Regions from separate parts of the Ornithinibacillus xuwenensis genome, predicted to be linked through region 4. Evidence: predicted binding sites of a transcription regulator. Region 4 holds the regulator's gene; each other region holds the start of a gene.
What was found. The regulator Rex, encoded in region 4, represses fermentation and respiration genes when NADH is low (regulators of the CRP and FNR family bind a similar motif). The targets are predictions, from matches to a motif close to TTGTGAAATATTTCACAA.

Region 1 (5,234 bases), on a different contig from region 4:
GGAAAAACACATTTTAATTTCACGTTTGAAGTAAATGGCTATGAACAATTAGAAGCATTTAACACATTCTTAAAAAATCAACATGTACAGGTTGGTGAAATTGAGGATCGCGGTCATTCAGGTAATAATTTTGTGTTTTATGATTTAGATGGCAATTTGTTTGACGTTTGGAGTGAATTAAGTCCTACTTTTAAAGAGGCTTATGGAATCGAGAAATAATATTGTTCAAAAGACCTTCAACATGGAGGTCTTTTTGTTATCCATAACTTTCCCGATAAATCATATACTATAAGAACCTAGGAGTTTAATTCATTGACTTATCCTCGTTATCGTACTACATTCATGGTAAGAAGACAGTATGTAACATAGGGTAGTCTAAGATAAGACTTTGGTTATAGAACAATCAAATGAGGTGTACATATGAATTTAGAAATTACCAATGACGCAGCAAAGTGGTTTATCGATGAAATGGGACTTGAAAAAGGCGACTATGTTCAATTTTTCCTGAAGATATACGGTGGTATCAAGACTGAACATCCCAATTATTTTCTAGGATTAACCGTTGGTCGTGATGGTGAAGTAGGTGTGAAACAAGAGGTTGAAGGTATTACCTTTTATTTTAGTGAAAAAGATGCTTGGTTTTTAGAGGAATATGATATGAAAGTCGTGATGGGGAAAGATGAAGTAGAATATCAATTTAGAGAGAAATAACGGACAAATAAGAAGCTCCAACGTGGACATAATAATTAGTGAACACTAATAATGCCGACGATTGGAGGAATTTAAAATGTCTGAAGCAAATAAAAATCGAAATCGAGACACTGGTAGACAAAAGAATCATGGAATCAAGTATAACACTGAACCGGAAAGAAGCAATAAGGATGATGTTGAATTTGCGGGGGATAGTGAGTTTTTGAACATTAATAATAAAAAGTACAAACGAAAACGAGATAAAGGTTAAATATGTTTTGTATCCTTTTTAGAGCTTGTTTGCCAAACGGTAAACAAGCTTTTTCGTATTTCTTTCCATCGTTCCATAGAGCTTTGATTTGTGTGATTTTTCACATATAGATATAATAGGGAAAGAGAAACTGATTTAAAGGAGAAGTCAGCATGAAAATTGGAATTGATAAAATAGGATTTTTTACACCACATATTTATGTGGATATGAATAAACTAGCAGTTGCTAGAAATGTGGAGCCTGAGAAGTTTACTATTGGTATCGGGCAGAGCCAAATGGCAGTTGCACCAATTACACAGGATTCGATTACACTTGCAGCAAACGCTGCACTAAAAATCCTCGATGATGAAGATCGAGAAAAGATTGATTATGTAATATTTGGATCAGAGTCTGGAATCGACCATTCGAAGTCGGGTGCGGTATATGTTCACCAATTATTAGGTTTAAATCCAAATGCTAGAGCAATAGAAGTAAAGCAAGCTTGTTATGCTGCAACCGCTGGAATTCAAATGGCAAAAGGACATATTGTATTAAATCCGGAGAGTAAGGTGCTTGTATTGGGTTCTGATATAGCACGTTATGGTCTCGATACCTCTGGAGAATCTACCCAAGGTGCGGGTGCAGTTGCAATGGTTATTAGTGCTAACCCTAGAATATTAGAGTTAGAAAACCATAATGTATATCTTACCAATGATATTATGGATTTTTGGCGTCCAATCTATTCGGACAAGGCATTTGTAGATGGGAAATTTTCGAATGAACAATACATTGCATTCTTTAATAAGGTGTGGACAGCCTATCAAGAGAAGTCAGGCTTTGATTTAAACGAGATGGAAGCTATCTGTTTCCATCTTCCATACACAAAGATGGGCTTAAAGGCGCTACGCACGGTGCTTGATGATACGACAGAGGAAGTTCGTGAGCGTCTTTTGAATCATTACACAACTAGTACAACCTATAATCGTAATGTCGGAAATATTTATACTGGGTCTCTATATTTAAGTCTTCTGTCATTGCTTGAGCAATCTGAAGATTTGAAGGATGGCTCTAGAATTGGAATGTTTAGTTATGGTTCTGGTGCAGTAGGAGAGTTCTTCTCAGGAATTCTGCAACCGAATTATCGAAACCATCTAAATATGAAGGACCATAAGCAATTATTCGATTCACGTAAGGAAGTATTAATCGAAGAATATGAGCATATTTTTAAAGAAACATTGCCAGCTGATGGTTCAGATATTGAACTAGACATCATGAAAGATCCAGCTTCCATTTGTTTAGCTGGTATTACAGATCATAAACGTCAATATGTCAATAAACATAGCTAATGGTATAGCTCTAGGCAATTTTAGCCTAGGGCTTTCATTATATTCCTAACAAGAATTGCATTCTTAGAGCGATTAAGTGAAAGCTATAACTAGTCCAATATGGTTAGGGTGAGCACGATGAAAATAAAAATTGAAATGACCTATCGAACACCAAAGGGAACCGAATCGACCTTTCAATCCGAAGTAATGAACCCGGAGAAAGCACTTTTACTGGCCGAAGATTTAGCAAAAACTGGTCGAATAAAAGATATGACCTTCTATGATAATCATGATACGACTTGGATGCTGAAGGAACTAAAGCGATACGTGGAAGATATTGATTCGGAGCCACATAATGTTGTCGTGTTTTTTGATGGGGGCTTTGATGTAGCAACAAAAAGCTCTGGATTGGGTTGTGTTATTTATTTTGAACAAAACGGTAAGCAGCTTCGGTTAAGAAAAAATGCTCTTGTAGAAGAGCTGCAAACAAATAGTGAGGCAGAGTATGCAGCACTGTATCTAGCGATCCAAGCTCTTGAGGATTTAGGAGTACACCATCTTCCGGTTACATTTACTGGAGATTCACAAGGAGTTATTAATCAAATGAGTGATGAGTGGCCTTGCTATGAGGAAGACTTATTAAGATGGATTGACAAGATTGAAGGAAAGCTTATGAAACTAGGCATTACACCTGAATTTACATTAGTATCACGGAAGCGAAACAAGGAAGCCGATCACTTAGCAACACAAGCATTGAATGGTGTAGAGATTTTAAGTCAAAGTGAAATAAATCGGGCTGAATAACAAGCATCTCATATTGATGGGATGCTTTTATTTTGTAGAATGAAGCTGATTAATTAAAATTGACAAAACAATGAATTGTTAGTCTTACTTCTTATTTTATGAATAAATGGATGTATACTTATATTAGAAGGCTATAGCTAAATTTTTTAAGAACTATCCACCCATGAACTAGCTAGATAAAACCTTCACTATCCTCATCATATCTGAGCCCAACATCAATTCACTTCAGTATTCAATAGTAGAGGAGGTAATCTAATCACAAGCAAATCGTATACTCAGTTTTCATTGCGATCAAAAGTAAGCGGTTTCATAATTTGATAATATACAATATTGGAGGGGTTACGATGCAAGCAAATCGAAAAATTGCTATTGTTACAGGTGGAGCCTCAGGAATTGGGAAGGCTATCTGTCAGGAACTGGTTATCAATGATATTTATGTCATTATAACAGATATTAATGAGTCAGAAGGAAAGATTCTTGAGGCGGAGTTAAATAAAGAAGGTAACAATTCGAGGTTTATGTATCTTGATGTCAGAGAGTATCAACATGTCGAACAATTGATTCAAAATAGCTATAAGGAATTTGGTAGACTGGATTATCTCTTTAATAATGCTGGTATTGCTATGTATGGAGAGTTATTTGATATGTCAATGGATGCTTGGCAGGAGATAATGGATATCAATGTTTGGGGAGTAATTCATGGAACACAAGTTGGGTATAAAATAATGAAAGAACAAGGCTTCGGATATATCGTAAATACAGCTTCTGCAGCAGGATTAGGTCCATCCCCAATATCATCCGCATATTCCACCACCAAGCATGCTATTGTCGGTTTAACGACGTCACTACACTATGAAGCAAAAGAGTTTGGAATACATGTCAGTGCACTTTGCCCCACCTTTGTTGATACACCAATCTTTGATAAGGCAAAAGCGATAAATATTAATAAGAACATCATTGTTGAGCAATTGAAAAAGCAAAAAATGATGACTCCACAACAATTAGCAAAAATTACGCTTAAAGGTGTTCATAAAAATAAATCTATTATTTGCCCAATGCCATTACGTAGAACGATGAATGTAGTATTTGAGATTGTACCACCATTACATCAAAAATTAATGAGAATGGTATGCAATGTTAGTAGGAAAGCTCGAGTAGAAGGATAACAACTAATTAGCAGTTTACAAATAATTGAATATCGATAACAATAGGTAAGTGAACTTGAAGTTAAAAGGGAGTTTTATAATGGGAGAACACTATCTATCCTTTGAGGATATTCAATTAAAATGTGAACAATTATCAGATGAATATACTATAGATGAAGAAAAATTTTATCGAATTGTTGAAAAATGGGCAGATGAGGAAGTCTCTACCGATACAAAATTACTTGCTAGTTTTTCAGAATTATTGCAAGTGGTTAGTACTGAGATTACTTGTATGGAGGAGCATGTCCAACTAGAGTCAACTTGTCGGTTAGGCTGTGCGTTTTGCTGTTACTTTCCGATCATTATTAATGAAATGGAAGCAAAGCTAATGGTAAAGTCAATTGAGAACTTTCCTGAAGATAGACGAAAAAAGCTAGAAGTGCATCTTGTTAAATATTATGAAAAACATGGAGAGCAGTTACAGCCTATGATGGAGTTGGACTTTGAGGAGGATAAGAACTTCAAGCTAAAGTACCGAAAAAGCTTAATTCCATGCCCGTTGCTCAATACAGATACGAATCAATGCATGGCGTATGAAGTTCGTCCAATTCCTTGTCGTACCTATGTAAACTATACTGACCCAAAAGTGTGTTCAGATAATCTAATGCCAAAAGAAACAATTAGCTTTGAATTTTTATATAGCGAATACATGGGCGCATTAAATGAATTTCTGCAATTCCTCTATGAAGAAGAAGGGGATACAGGATTTATTAGCTATCCAGACAATCTCTATAAGCATGACTATTTGGCTAACTGGCTTCGATAAGGGTTTTAGTTCTGGGGAGATTTCACGGTATAATGAGCCAACTTTTGCCTTTTATACCAAATTTTATCATTTACCAATTGAGCAGCTCTCTGTCAAAAGTGAGCACAGATGAACAGGAATACAATTGATATGCTTGCTAAACTGTCTATAGAGGGGAGAGGTGAGGTTGGAAGGACTTCAACGAATGCTTGCTA
Region 2 (5,234 bases), on a different contig from region 4:
CAATTTCCTCTTCCTGCATGTCATTTCCAGAATGAGTAAGCGGAACATTCATTTTCGTAAGCCAGTCTTCAGAAAATAATACTTGATTTCTATCTGACACTAAAACATTCATCGTCATATCTTCAATACGAGCTATATGCCATAAATGCCATGCAATTGAATTGTTGGTATCAGGATTGGGTACTGGGTATTGTCTAAACAATCTTTCATGCAAGCCTTTAAGCAATTTATCCTCAAGTGTAGTGTAATTTGTTTGACTTATAGACGAAGCATGCAGTAATAAGTGATGGGATAGAAATAACTGAATAACTTCATTATGAGCTTCTGGTCTAACGAGTATTTGCTTTAATTTCTTATGATTATCATTCCAAGTTCTGCGTTCGTTCATATCCATTTCATAATTCACTCCTATAAAATGTATTTCTATTAATCAAAGACCATTTATTTCTATGTTCTTTATTAGAAGTAGATTAGCAATTACATTCTTAACGGTTAAAAAATTTTACTTCACTTTAGTAATATTATACCTATAATTTATACCCTACATATAGGGATTGCTGCTACTGGTAGTATTTTACTTTCATATTAATATAAATTTCCTTGAACTTTTGCAAAAGTTTGATGCGGTAATCATACTTTGTATGACAGAGCTTATAAGGAATTTGTCTATTGTACCCTGGCTATAAAAAATGAGGGCTTTTACTACTAATGCTGAAATAGCAAGATTATCAAATGGGTTAATGTTTAAACTAGCAATATATCCGCTCCTTTAGATGAATTTGTTAGAATCCTGAATGTCTTTTAATGTTTGTACAGATTTAGCTAGCTTGCTCTTCTCCTCATCAGTTAATGTTAACTCAACAATACTCTTAACTCCAGATCTATCTATTACAGCTGGAATGCCAATATATACATCATGATATCCGTATTCACCTTCTAACAATGTCCCTACTGGTAATACAACATTTTCATTTCGTAAAATTGCTTTTGTTATTCTTACTAACCCCATTGCAATACCGTAATACGTAGCACCTTTTGCATTGATCACTTCATATGCTGCATCACGAACATGGAAAGCTATTTCTTCTTTTCGCTCATCTGATAATCTATTTGATATTGGTGTACCTGCGATATTTGCAGAACTCCAAACAGGTAATTGTGAGTCACCATGTTCTCCAATAATATACCCATGAACACTTACCGCTGCAGTATCAAATTCCTCACCTAATAAATATTTGAATCTTGCAGAGTCCAATACGGTTCCAGAACCGATTACTCTTTCTTTTGGTAAGCCAGAGAATTTCCAAGTTGCATAAGATAGTATATCGACAGGATTTGTTGCAACGATGAAAATACCATTAAATCCAGAATCCATAATACGATTAACAATGGATTTGAAGATGTGAATATTCTTATTGACAAGATCTAGTCTTGTTTCTCCAGGTTTTTGTGCTGCGCCCGCACAAATCACAACAAGTGCTGCATCCTTACAATCTTCAAATGAACCATAGCTAATTTTCATGGCAGTTGGTGCATAGGCAATACCATGGTTTAAATCCATTACGTCCCCTTTTGCTTTTTCTTCATTTAGATCTACAATTATTAAATCATCACATATACCTTGATTTAATAATGCATAGGAATAGCTTGAACCAACTGCTCCATTTCCCACTAATACAATTTTATTACCTAATGTTAAATTCATTACTGGAACCCCCAATAGCTGTAATCAGATTTTGTGAATAATTTCACATATTAATTTTAAAAAATAACGTTTCAATATTACTAATTGTCTTACATTCTCTTATCGCATACCTTTATGTGAATCATTTCACAATTTAAAGATACTAGAGAATGTAATTAATTGCAATACTATTTTCGTTTTTTTAGTAAATTAACGATGACTATCTCACAATAAGCTTAACCTTTAATCATTAGTTCTCTCAAAGAGATTATCTAAATAGTCAATATCAATACGTTGAAATTCATCTGTATAAAAGAACCCTTTATACCGTATTTTATTTTTACTATTTATTATTATTTCTTTATACACTTCACTGTTTTCATTGTAAATTTCTAATCTGAATCTATAGCCTAAGTACCCTATACTTGGTTTTCCTTTCTGAAATTTAATTTCGTTAAGGTTAGAAATAATATGTTGCTTCTGTGTATCATCTGTAATGGTAACGGATTCACCACGATTACCATCAAAAATTTCTATCTTCGTAACCTCCGACGACTTAATGGTAATTATGTTCTTAGGTATATAGGTAGTCGCATATAACCCAGCAAAAATAAAAACTAGTGTGAAACATATTATCAGTATCTTTTTTCTTTTACGCAATTGACATCTCCTCATTTCAGACCCTATGGCCACATCGTTATATATTTATTTCAATCATTAAAAGTAAACATGTATTCATCTGGTTATCTAATTCTAATAAAGCCTCCACATAAAACAGATAAAAATATACAAAATAAGGAGGAGGTGGTTAATATGAAAAAAAAGAGCTATGGTCCTTATAAATTATTAATACTAACTACGGTAGCTGGAATATTATTATTACCGTTTGCAATTGTAAAACGGTCATTTAAAGATTGGGTAATTGTATATTTGGTTAGTGCTATCGGTAACTATGGAGCTGATAAATATCTAGTAAGCAAAGGATATATTAAATATAAAATGAAGCCATTTAAACGGTTAAAGATTCATTTGCCTTTTGACTACATACATTATCCGTTAATGCTGCTCTACTATAATCAATGGACTCTAAACAGTAAACCACTTGGAATACTATTTAAGCTTTTTCCTTTCGTCATCCCACAAATACTGATTGAAACACTAGTGGAAAAAAATACAAAGCTAATAACTTGGCGAAAGGGATGGACCTGGTACCACTCATTAATCAGTGTTATCATAAAACTTTTGTTATGTCGATCAATCATCGCTAGTATTCGTATCATTAATAAAGGTAAGATTTCTGTAAAGTAGTACTTAAAATTGTTTTACGGGTTCTCCACGCAATTTTTACAATTTGCTATTGTGCTTTTTGCAACCTAACGAACTGCGTGGAGAGTTTATAGTTCGCCTTTGAATTTCTTATTAAATTCTTTTATCCAGTTCATATCAATTTCTCCATTAACTACTTGATAAAAATCTTCACCTACTATAATCTCTTTCTCATTTAAAACCCTTACGATTGTTGGATTTGTAATATCATGATAAATAGTAAAGCTAAAGCTATCTCTCCCTAGTATTTCATCCGTGTTAACCCGTTTAACATCATATCTCCCTAGGAAATTCAGTAGTTCCTCAACTGTTTGACCCTCATTGGTAATCCATTCATATGCTTCATTCTCGGATACTTGATTATGATTTTCAGTAAATCCTAGAAAGTCAAAGTCTATTGCTGTATATCTGATCACATCTTCCAAATTCTTTTCACTATAGTAGCTTATACTATGTATACACAAATAAATCAAAACAATGGTGAGTAGTGTAATGATAAAGGTTCTAAAATTGTTATGATGTTTCAGCCCCTTCATTAGTAAATATTTTGTTAGTTTATCAGATAAAATTGCAGTTAACGGAATAATTACTATGAAATAAAGTAATAGTGTTAGTATAGAGCTGAAGCTACTCCATGGTATAAAATAGTTGAAAATAAACGAATAAATAGACGAATTTATCACGAGCAGTATCATAATAAATATCCAAAATAAAACCGTTCGTTTTTCCATCTTTCCTCCTTTATTTCATCGCTCTCTCTAACATTTTCATATCCGAAACGTTAAAAGAGACGTGTCAATCCTAAGAACCCTCAAATGTGTTTGTATATTTTAAATAATTTGACAAATGAACCTGTGAAGAGTGTATAATAAATGCATAGGAGGTTTTATGTATGCAAGTTTGGATGCTCATACTAATTAACTTCGGGATATTATTAATAGTAGCGATTACCTTCGATTATATTGCCAAAAAGAAGAAGCGTTACTTTGACCCAGAACAAGGCATTAAATCCACAAGTCAATCAGAACAAATCTATAAAGAACAGCACCTAAAACAAACAATAAACGATATTAATGACCCAAATTTATAAACAATGCATGTATCAATGCATTGTTTTTTTGTACTTCCTGTCTAATAATATCGACTAATCGTATTTCAGCTGATTATTGGCCTTTTGCTATTTTTTTCAGTTCCCTTGAACATCCTGAAAGCCTCTATTAACATTCCAAGTTCTCCTTCTTCTAAAAGCATATTAAATCTTCAAAGCCATCTTTATTACTTTTTTAATACATCCAAAACGACATAACCAAATATGATACCGGCTATCGTCGTAATTGTTGGACTGCCAATTAGGATAATTTCTGGAATAAGCATACCCTCTTGCCCCAGTGGTGTGTAAGGTAATATAGACATGATAACAATATAGAAGGAAGGTAATCCTACAACTGCGAACTTGATCCAATCAAATGTCCACGGGTTTTTCTCAATAATTTCTATTATCAATTTAGGCAACCTTAACAATATGCCGATTACAACTGGGAATATAGCTAGGAACAAAATGGAAGGAAGTAAATGAAAATCCATTGTTCCTTCGATTCTTAATTTATTTTGATACTGAATTCCCCAGTATATGATACCCCCAATAGTTACTGTGCAGACCAAATAGCCTAAGAAACGTATAATAATCTGTATCCCTCCTGAGAAAAAATTGTTATGATGTGTTCCGACTTAACCATTTAAAGATATTGTTGTCTGTACTTACCCTTTTACACCATTTTTTGGGTCCCATGAATCATGTAATTTCCTAATGTAAATAATTTGACCGGTATGATATGTCGTATGAATTGTAAGGTGTGCTAGTTCGATTGCTTTACTATCAGATTCAGTTAGATCAGACTGCTCAACTACACGCTTCCATTCATTCATAATATGGGTTATTCGTTTAACGGTTTCAGACCATGATAATGCACCTTTGTTTTCAAAGGTATTTGTTTCAGCAGAACTTTCATTCTTCATTCCTTTAAACCAATTTAAGTAGCGCTCATTATAAAATATTAAGTGATTTACGATTTCGAAAATCGAGTTAGAAGTACCGTTTGGTTTCCAACTTGCTTGTTCTTTACTAACACCATCAATTGCGTTTAGCAAGGAAACAAACCACGTATTTTCGTGACAAGCATCTAACTGTGCTAACAAAATTTCTTTACTATTCACGATTTCAACT
Region 3 (5,234 bases), on a different contig from region 4:
CATAGTTTCCAGTTTTCAAAGAAAGCAGGTGTTTGCTCTGCATCAGGTTCTTCTTCAGCTATAGGAAACTCTTCATCTCCCTTTGGAGCAAAGAAGGTTAGTTTGATAAAGATATAAACCATCAGGATGATACCGATAAATAGAATTGTTCCTCCAATTGCCTGTGCAAGTTGGTAGCCAATCCACTCAGAAACCTGCTCGCCACCACCATATTCAGAATAGGAAGAGCGTCTAGGTGCTCCTAGTAATCCTTCAATATGCATGGCACCAGACATAATCGTCATTCCAACAGTCCAAATAATAGCTTGTATAATACCTAAACGATTAAGCTTCGGTGTTAATGTTCTACCTCTTAAATGAGGAATTAACCAATAACTGATTCCAAAAAACGTTAACATTACTGTCGTTGCTACAGTTAAGTGAAAGTGACCAGTTACCCAAATGGTGTTGTGCACAACGGCATTCATTTGATGGGAAGCATTAATAATTCCACCTGCTCCACCAGGAATAAATGCTAGCATTCCAATAAAGGGAGCTAGAAATCGAACATCCTTCCATGGTAAATGCTTAAACCATCCAAATAAGCCTTTAAAGCCTTTTCTTCTACCAGTGATCTCAAATGTTGCAAACATAGAAAATGCCGTCATTAAGCTTGGAATTACAACCATGAACGTAAGAGCTACTTGAATAAACTTCCAAGTAGGATCAATCCCTGGTTCCGTTAGCTGGTGATGGAAACCAACTGGGATAGAAAAGAATAAGAATAAGACAAAGGACATTCTGGCTAGTGAATCGCTAAAGAGCTTCCCACCAATAATCTTTGGAATAATTGCATACCAAGCCATATAAGCAGGCAGTAACCAAAAATAAACTAATGGGTGACCAAAGTACCAGAATAATGTTCTGCTTACTAATACATTAATCGTCTCAGCATACCCCAGTGACCACGGAATAAATTGAATTAGTACTGCTGCAGCCACTCCCAATGTTGCAATAAACCATAATAATGTATTAATCGTAACCATGAATGCTAATAGTGGAGATTTCTCCCTTGGATGTGCTTTTTTCCATACGTATAACTGTCGCCAATTGACAAATCCCGCTATCCAGCTTCCGATGATAACCATTGCTAGACCAATATAAAACGCTGGATGAGCCTGAAGTGGTGCATAGAATGTATATAATACACTTGCTTGACCTAATAAAATTGCTGTCGCTGTTAAGACTGTACCAATCACCATAATCCAAAATGCAAGCCATGCTAATTTCCGCTGTTTAGTGGAAATGCCAACCGTTTTGCCCATTAAGGAAAAATGGAATCCAATAATAAAATAAGTGGTCAATACGAGTCCCAATATAACACCGTGTACAGTCAATACTTGATAGTAATCAATTCCAAAAGGTAAAGTGAATCTTCCAGAACGGACGAATACCTGTAATAAGCCCATTAATCCACCAATAAGTAAGGCAACAAATGCAACTGTAATATAAGACATATATAATTTCGATTCTGTTTTTTGGATCGTTAGTTGCCCCAATGATTGTTCATCTATATTTTTCTTTGCTAATTCCATTATTCATACACCTCCAAGGTGGCATACATCATGTGATGGCCAATTCCACAATATTCATTACATACAATGGTGTATGTCCCAGGGTTCTTCATAACCGTTTCTAAGCTACTAATATAACCTGGTTCAACCATCATATTTACATTTGTTCCTGCTACGTTAAAACCATGAACGACATCCTTTGACGCTACCTGGAACAATACTGTTGACCCTTTGGGAACTCGAATATGCCGAACTGCATTACCATCTTCATCCTTTCCAAGATCATAATAAAACGCTGAAGCTGCTATATTAAGGATATACTTATCTTCTTCAACTTGTGTTAATCCTAAATTTTCAGGTTTAAATGCTTCATTTGATTCAATATTATTTGGATCAATTGTGATTCCGTGACTCTGAGGATGTGTTCCCTGCCAAAAGGCACCATATCCTAACACGAGGAGAAAGACTACTAAGGAACCTATCCCAAACAATAACCATATTTTCTCGTACTTGTGTAAATGCATGTTCTAATCACGCTCCTAATCGTAAATGTTCTATCTCGAAATAAATAGTATATATGCTCCAACCCAGCTAATGATAAGAATGGCCCCTAATATACTGACTGAAACCAAGGTGCCTTTTAAGTCTTGTCGATTCTTTTCTTTGTCTTTACTAGCTGAAACTTCTTTGCTTTGCATTCCGCTAACCCCCTTAAACTTACATTAATGTCCTCGATTTAATCTTACACAATAAACAAGCGATGAGAGCCTTCATATCAAGGGATTCACAATTTGTTCAATTGTTTAAATTGGAGCTGATAGATGAATTTTACTAACTTTTTGGTTAATAAAGTTTGTGACAAAAATGTGTAGAAAATCGTAATAAAATATGAATTCGGCTGCAAACTAACGCTAATATAATTCATTTTAAAATAGGTGAGTAGATGGCAATTATTTGTTCTGTTGGTATTGGATTACCGACATATGAAATTAGTCAAGCTGAAGTAAAAGACTTAGTAGCAAAAATCTTTCCATATCCAGAAAAGCAATTATCCAGACTATTACCAGTTTTTGATCATGCGGCTATTCATAAAAGGCAATTTGTAGTGGATAAATCTTGGTTTCTGGATAATCATAGCTTTGAAGAACGCAATGACTTGTATCACAAATATGCGATTAAACATTCATTAGAAGCGATGGATGCATGCTTGGAAAACGCCTATCTCGAACATAACATTTCGTATGAAGAGGTTGATTTGATTGCGTTTGTTTCTAGTACTGGTATTACAACACCATCACTAGATGTATATCTCATGAACGAACGCCCGTTTCGTGAAAATGTAGAACGAATGCCTTTGTGGGGATTGGGGTGTGCTGGAGGTGCAATTGGTTTAGCAAGGGTTTCTAATTGGTTAGCTGCTAACCCAACTAAAAATGCATTATTGGTGAATTGTGAGCTCTGTAGCTTAACCTTTCAAAAAAGTGATCATAAGAAAAGTAATTTAGTTGGAACAGCATTATTCGGAGATGGAAGCAGTGCGGTGCTTCTAATAGGGGAAAATTCAAAACATCGTAAGTCTCTTCAAAAAACATTGCCTAGAATTATAGCATCTAGTTCCTATACCAAAAGAAACAGTACTGATGTTATGGGGTGGCAGGTTACGAATAATGGCTTTGAAGTGATATTCTCTAAAAGTATTCCTGCCTTAGTTAAAACAGTGTGGAAGGATCATTTAGAACAGTTTGCTCATCAAAACAATACGAGCCTAGAAGCGATTCATTCGTTTATCGTGCACCCGGGAGGAAGAAAGGTGTTAGAGGCAATGGAGGAATCCTTTTCAATTCCAACTGAGAAATTGTCATACTCATTTGAGGTACTTGCCAATCACGGAAATATGTCCTCTGTGACAGTTCTATATGTATTGCAAAAATGGATTCAACAAGATATTAAAAAAGGTGAGAAAAGTATAGTATCTGCTCTTGGTCCTGGTTTTAGTTCTGAAATTTTACTATTGGAGTGGGATGAATAGTGGCATTATGGATGTGGATATTTATCGTAATAATTATTGGTCAACGATTAGTGGAATTAGTAATTGCAAGAAACAATGAAAAATGGATGAAGGCAAGAGGTGGAATAGAGGCAGGTAGCGATCACTATAAATGGTTTATTTATTTACATAGTCTGTTTTTTATCAGTGTATTTCTAGAAAATCAACTTCAAACACAAGAAATAAGCTTTAACTACCTTTATTTTTTACTATTTTTTGCTGCACAATTAGCAAGAGTATGGTGTATCTATTCATTAGGAAGATTTTGGAATACAAAAATTATTGTATTGCCACGTGTGGCCTTAATAAAAAAGGGACCATATAAATTTGTTAAGCATCCAAATTATATTATTGTAGCAGTTGAGCTATTTGTGATTCCAATGTTGTTTGGTGCATATATGACCGCAATCGTGTTTCCGATTCTTCATATTCTTTTATTACGAATTCGGATTCCAGCAGAAGAAAGAGCGTTGGCCTCGCTATCGAAGCTTTAAAGCATCAAAAAAAACGGTAATCTTGATTGATTACCGTTTATTTATATATGTTCTCTTATTTTTTTTCAACGTTAGCTGCTTGTGGACCACGTTCACCATCAACAATTTCAAATGTTACTTCTTGGCCTTCTTCTAGTGTTTTGAAGCCTTCACCTTGAATTGCTGAATAGTGTACGAATACATCGTTTCCACCTTCAACTGAAATAAATCCATAACCTTTTTCTGCGTTAAACCATTTTACTACTCCGTTTTCCATGTAAATAATCCTCCTAAAAACTTTCACGTAAAACGTGTTATTACAAATCAGAAAAATGACAATCAAAAAAGGTAGCTAAGTCAGAAAGTCTGGATCATAAATAACCCACTTCTTTCTAATCGAAGCCACCATTTCTAATGATCCATAAATCTTCTTTGCTTGTGTCAACTATAGCTTATTTTATCATGACAGTCAAGATTCCTGGAAAAACATGCAGAATAATCCAATAATGAATCTGTTGTTTTACTGTCATTCATTGTATAATCTTAGTGTACTGTTTTTCGTAAATATTATGTATCATGTACCCATTTTTTTCGAGTACCTATAATACCAATGGAAGGGAAGAGGAGAAATGAAGACAGATATAGAAATAGCACAAGAAGCAAGCTTAAAGCCAATTAGTGAAATCGCAGAAGAGCTCAATTTATCACTTGAGGATTGGGAACCATATGGACATACCAAGGCAAAGCTATCTGACAAATTATTAGACAAGTTATCCGATAAGCCAAACGGAAAAATCATTTTAGTGACGGCGATTAATCCAACACCTGCAGGAGAAGGAAAATCTACTGTAACTGTAGGGTTAGGTCAAGCATTAAATAAAATTGGAAAAAAGACAGTGATTGCACTTCGAGAACCATCACTTGGACCAGTAATGGGTATTAAGGGTGGTGCAGCCGGAGGCGGATATTCGCAAGTTTTGCCTATGGAAGACATTAACCTTCACTTCACAGGTGATTTACATGCTATCACAAGCGCGAACAACGCATTGGCAGCAATGATTGACAATCATATTCACCAAGGAAACGCATTACATATTGATCCAAGAAGAATCGAATTCAAGCGTGTTATGGATATGAATGACCGAGCATTGCGGCAAATTG
Region 4 (5,234 bases):
GAGCATGGTTAGAAGAAGATAGTTTTGATTTTAGTTTCAGTGGGTTAAAGTCAGCAGTTATTAACAAAATCCACAATGCTAAACAAAAAGGAGAGACCTTGAAGCCCGAAGATGTTGCAGCAAGCTTTCAGGCTAGTGTCATTGATGTATTAGTGACGAAAACAGTGAAGGCAGCATTACAATATAATGTGAAGCAGGTTATTGTAGCAGGCGGTGTTGCTGCAAATAAAGGGTTGCGAGCAGAACTTGAAGCTAAGTTTGCAAATATGAATACGCCACTATTGATTCCGCCATTAAATTTATGTACAGATAATGCAGCCATGATTGCTGCAGCTGGCACAATAGCTTTTGAAAAAGGCATAAGATCTGGATTAGATTTAAATGCTAATCCATCTTTATTGCTAAAATGAAATATCCACAGCCTTGTGGATATTTTTTTGTGATTAAAGGTACTAAGCCATTTGACTTGTTGACAAAAATGGTGGATAACTAGCTAGTATCTTGTGGATAATGTGAATAAGTATGTTGATAATTAGTATTTATAGCATTTATTAGTGACTATGGTTGTGGATATCTAAAAATCCCCTCACAGTTTAGATGCTGTGAGGGGATTCCTATTATGAATCTTGTAGTGAAGTCCATTCTTCCATTAATTTTTCGACTTCTTGTTTTATGTCATTAACCTTTTGGGTATATTCCAATGCCTTTTCATGGTCTTCATAGACTTCTGGCTTAGTCATGTCTTCTTCTAGTACCATCAATTCTTCTTCGAGTTCTTCAATGGTTTCTTCTAGTTTAGCAATTTGGCGTTCTCGTTTACGCTGCTCACTCTGTAGTTTCTTTTCCTCTTTGAAGCTTAATTTCTTTTCACTAATGCTAGTGGTTTGTGCCTGCTCTTGCAACCGCTCAAGCTCTGCTTCCTCTTGCTTTTTATCCAAATAGTAATCATAATCACCGAGATAAATAGTTGTGCCACCTTGTTGCATTTCGACAACCTTATCGGCTATTTTATTGATAAAATAACGGTCATGTGAGACGAAAATAATTGTTCCAGGAAAATCAATAAGTGCTGCTTCCAATACCTCTTTACTGTCAATATCTAAATGGTTAGTAGGTTCGTCTAATATGAGTAAATTTGCTTTTTGCATTCGGAGCTTAGCAAGTGCTAAACGAGCCTTTTCACCACCACTTAGCGATTGAACAGATTTTAGAACGTCATCACCTGTGAACAGGAAATTGCCCAGTATTGTTCGAATATCCTTTTCATTAACAGAAGGATACTCATCCCAAAGCTCGTTTAACACGGTTTTATTAGAGCTAAGATTCGCTTGTTCTTGATCATAATAACCTATTTGTACATTGGTACCTAATTGAATATTCCCTTCTGTTGGATGGAGCGAGCCAAGTATATTCTTTAATAAGGTTGTTTTTCCAACACCATTCGGACCGACTAATGCAATGCTCTCACCACGAGTTACGTGAAGAGATAGATTCCTAAACAAAGGCTTTTCATCATCAGCATAGCCGAAAGAGAGGTCATGAATTTTTAATACATCATTACCACTCCGCTTGGAAGTTTCAAAAGTAATTGATGCAGATGATTCATCTCCAAGTGGTCTATCCACTCGGTCCATTTTTTCTAGTTGCTTACGCCTACTTTGAGCGCGTTTTGTTGTGGAGGCACGAACGATGTTCCGCTGAATGAAGTCCTCTAATTTCTTTATTTCTGTTTGTTGTTTCTCAAACTCTTTCATTTCTTGTTCGAAATTTAACGCTTTTTGTTGAAGGAACTCACTATAGGTTCCATGATATTTCTTTGTCCGATGACGGGATATTTCATAGACGATTGTAACCGTCTTATCTAAGAAATAACGGTCATGGGAAACAATAACGACAGCACCAGGATAGTTTGTTAAATATTTCTCAAGCCATGATAGAGTCTCGATATCTAAGTGGTTTGTAGGCTCATCTAGAATTAGTAAATCTGGCTTTTTTAGAAGAAGCTTTCCGAGTGCCAAACGCGTTTTTTGACCACCACTTAATTCATTAATAGGAGTTTGGTCATCGAAATCTAGAAAGCTTAGTCCTGCCAATACAGCCTTGATGTCAGATTCATAGCTGTAGCCGCCATTTGTCTCAAATTCTTGTTGTAAGCGATCATATTCCTCTAAAAGCTTGGGTGATGCTTGATTTGCCATTTGTTCTTCTAGTGTTCGAAGCTTTTTCTCTTGTTCGAGTAATTCCTGGAAGACATCTAACATCTCATTCCAAATAGTCTTCGTAGAATCTAACCCTGTATGCTGCGATAAATAGCCTATTGTAAGATCCTTTGGCTTGATTACTTCCCCTGTGTCATAAGACATTTCTTCCGCCATGATTTTAAGGAGCGTAGACTTACCAGCTCCATTACGACCAACAATTGCAATTCTATCTTTATCTTTAATTTCAAGTTTTATATTTGCTAATATTTCTTCAGCACCAAATGACTTTGAAATATCATTTAATTGCATAATAATCATAATAGTCACCTCTAGTAGTATCAGTTTATCGTATAAGGAAGGTTTCAAGCAATACAATTATCAATTTGTGAAAATAATCACGACTTCTTGTGAAAAATCTGATAAAATAGATAGGAGAGAATTAGTAGCATAAGTTATGAAAGATAGTTTGCAAGCGTTTTAATATGTGCATCTAACTAAATCGTTTTTGAATTGGCAAGGAGGAAAACAGCTTGGAACAGAACAAAATACCGCAGGCTACAGCAAAGCGACTTCCATTATATTATCGCTTCTTAAATAATTTGCAGATTCAGGGGAAAACCCGGGTATCCTCTAAGGAATTAAGTGATGCGGTAAAAGTGGATTCCGCAACAATTAGAAGAGATTTCTCCTATTTTGGTGCTTTAGGGAAGAAAGGTTATGGCTATAATGTTGAATATTTATTAGGATTCTTCCGAAAGACACTTGACCAGGACGAGATCACAGATGTTGCATTAATTGGTGTTGGTAATCTTGGTACTGCATTTTTAAATTATAATTTTATGAAGAATAATAATACGAAAATCATGCTTGCTTTTGATGCGGATCCGAATAAAGTTGGAACAGAGATTGGTGGTGTTCCGATTTATCATATTGATGAATTAGAAGACAAGCTGGATGGCATAAAAGTTGCAATTTTAACGATTCCGGCTCTGGAAGCAGATCGTGTAACGGATCGATTAGTATCCAAAGGGATTAAGGGTATTCTTAATTTCACACCAGCTCGAATTACCGTGCCAGATGATGTTCGTGTCCATCATATTGATCTTGCAGTGGAATTACAGGCTTTGGCTTATTTTCTAAAGCATTATCCATTAGAAATAAATGAACCAACAAGTGAACAATAATAGTTGAATAAATAGAACTTTTTTCCTAGATAGTGTATTTACTAGTTGTAATGCACTATCTTTTTTAATTTCCTCATAGTACTTTTGCCTTTTTACGGAAAGGGATAGTTTAGCTAAGATGTAATAGTATTGTAAAAATGTAGTAATTTTATGTAGGAGGATATTATGGGAGTAAAAAAATATTTTGGATTTGTGCTTTTATTATTGTTAAGTATCGTAATGGTTGCATGTTCAGATGATGCTGCAAAAGAAAAAGATACAGATAAGCAAGAGGAAAAAAGCGAAGAAACAAGTAAAGAGTCAGAAGAATCTGGTGTGCCAGAGGATGAGGAACTATTTGCAGTGCTTGAACTAAATATGCAAACATTAATTGATAAAGATGTTGATAAGCATATGGAGACCATTCATAGTGAATCACCATTGTATGACTCAACAAAACAGACTGCCGAAATGGTATTTCAATATGATATTGAGGCTGAACTTTCTGATTTAGTTGTTGAAGAAAAATCAGAAACAGAAGCTAAAGTTAGATTCACACAAACTGCAATTGGTTCAGATGGTTTTACGAGTAACCGAATTTCAGGTGTACATACACTGAAGCCGGATAACGGAGTTTGGAAAATATTTGGTTCTGAGGTAGAAGAAACCGTATTTTTAGATGAAAATGGTGAGCCTCTTGATAATGCAGTTTTTGCACAAATACAAGGGGATTATGCGGCAAATATTAAAGAGCTTGTGTTACCGTTTGAGGATAAAGAGGTTCAGCTATACAACTATCAAGAGGACGTTGACTATGCTGTAGCCGAAGTAATGATGGCGCATGACCAATATAGCCAGGTATTAGTTACGATTGAATACAATAAGGGTGCCAGCTCCCTTGTAGATCCCGAAACATGGGTAGGGAATATGGAGACTGGTATTTCAGAAAATGTAACGGGTAAATTGGAATTTAATGTACTGGGAGTAACAGATACAGATGCGATGTATGAATTGTCCTTAACAGAAGATGAATCATTGGATGATCAAGCAGAGGTTACTCGTGGATTCTTTAAGGGTGATGACTTAATTATTGTAAGCTATACCGTTATGGGTGAAGCTACAATAGATGAAGCGGTAAAAGCTGAATGGATTGAAGAATTGAAGACAATCCAATAACGAACGAATATCCAAGAAGAGTAGCGTTGATGCTGCTCTTCTTTTTGTATATAGGATTAAAATGTTCCGCTTGTATCAAGTACTATTCTCTTTCCTATACTAGAATAAGTACAAACTTGAGGGAGCTTTTTTATTTACAAATACGTGCTAATTTATTATAGTTAGTTAGTAATACTAACTAGTTAGGAGGGTTATATGAATCTTTTTTCTACCATCTATCGTTTTAATAAGCGCTATGTTTTAAGGCTTCAAGAAATTTGTTCGGCTAATGGCATTACAGCAGTACAATGGCTGGTTTTACACCATATAGCTGAAAATGATGGTTGTACGAGTATGGATATTGTAAAAGAATGGTCAGTCGAAAAACCAACCGTATCTACCTTAGTGCATAAATTACGTGAACAAGGTCTTATACACTTCAAAAACGGGGAAGATAAGAGGCAAAAATATTTATCCTTAACATATGAAGGACAAGCACTTTGTGAAACGGTAACTGAAAAAGTGATGCACCTCCAATCATTCGTAACAGAGCCATTATCAGAGGAAGTGGTTCAGGAGTATACAGCAAAGATTAACACATTGGAGGAGAGATTGAAGGAGTATGAACGATAGTATATGGACAAAGAACTTTATTGTCATATCGTTAATTAATTTTTTATCCATTTTAATGTTTTATTTATTGATTGTCACCATC

Region 1: ABC228_RS10280 (hydroxymethylglutaryl-CoA synthase) is a predicted target of Rex. The motif match lies at 1,050-1,067, and genes of this name have one in related genera.
Region 2: ABC228_RS03770 (L-lactate dehydrogenase) is a predicted target of Rex. The motif match lies at 1,820-1,837, and genes of this name have one in related genera.
Region 3: ABC228_RS03385 (cytochrome c oxidase subunit 2A) is a predicted target of Rex. The motif match lies at 2,326-2,343, and genes of this name have one in related genera.

The regions. Positions count from the first base shown of each region.
Region 1 covers NZ_JBDIML010000003.1:184,080-189,313, reverse strand. The annotation lists gene ABC228_RS10295 (VOC family protein) at 1-219, shown strand, start outside; gene ABC228_RS10290 (HesB/YadR/YfhF family protein) at 421-711, shown strand; gene ABC228_RS10285 (hypothetical protein) at 788-961, shown strand; gene ABC228_RS10280 (hydroxymethylglutaryl-CoA synthase) at 1,114-2,286, shown strand; gene ABC228_RS10275 (ribonuclease H family protein) at 2,404-3,069, shown strand; gene ABC228_RS10270 (SDR family NAD(P)-dependent oxidoreductase) at 3,414-4,235, shown strand; gene ABC228_RS10265 (YkgJ family cysteine cluster protein) at 4,315-5,040, shown strand; gene ABC228_RS10260 (AraC family transcriptional regulator) at 5,207-5,234, shown strand, end outside.
Region 2 covers NZ_JBDIML010000001.1:629,932-635,165, forward strand. The annotation lists gene ABC228_RS03765 (DinB family protein) at 1-394, opposite strand, end outside; gene ABC228_RS03770 (L-lactate dehydrogenase) at 770-1,705, opposite strand; gene ABC228_RS03775 (hypothetical protein) at 1,928-2,344, opposite strand; gene ABC228_RS03780 (CBO0543 family protein) at 2,498-2,992, shown strand; gene ABC228_RS03785 (hypothetical protein) at 3,079-3,741, opposite strand; gene ABC228_RS03790 (hypothetical protein) at 3,903-4,100, shown strand; gene ABC228_RS03795 (hypothetical protein) at 4,286-4,513, opposite strand; gene ABC228_RS03800 (DinB family protein) at 4,769-5,224, opposite strand.
Region 3 covers NZ_JBDIML010000001.1:566,948-572,181, forward strand. The annotation lists gene ABC228_RS03375 (b(o/a)3-type cytochrome-c oxidase subunit 1) at 1-1,574, opposite strand, end outside; gene ABC228_RS03380 (cytochrome c oxidase subunit II) at 1,574-2,077, opposite strand; gene ABC228_RS03385 (cytochrome c oxidase subunit 2A) at 2,108-2,251, opposite strand; gene ABC228_RS03390 (type III polyketide synthase) at 2,497-3,582, shown strand; gene ABC228_RS03395 (isoprenylcysteine carboxyl methyltransferase family protein) at 3,582-4,094, shown strand; gene ABC228_RS03400 (cold-shock protein) at 4,150-4,350, opposite strand; gene ABC228_RS03405 (formate--tetrahydrofolate ligase) at 4,703-5,234, shown strand, end outside.
Region 4 covers NZ_JBDIML010000004.1:3,965-9,198, forward strand. The annotation lists gene tsaD (tRNA (adenosine(37)-N6)-threonylcarbamoyltransferase complex transferase subunit TsaD) at 1-410, shown strand, start outside; gene ABC228_RS12800 (ABC-F family ATP-binding cassette domain-containing protein) at 618-2,519, opposite strand; gene ABC228_RS12805 (redox-sensing transcriptional repressor Rex) at 2,732-3,385, shown strand; gene ABC228_RS12810 (hypothetical protein) at 3,551-4,540, shown strand; gene ABC228_RS12815 (MarR family winged helix-turn-helix transcriptional regulator) at 4,736-5,152, shown strand; gene ABC228_RS12820 (MFS transporter) at 5,142-5,234, shown strand, end outside.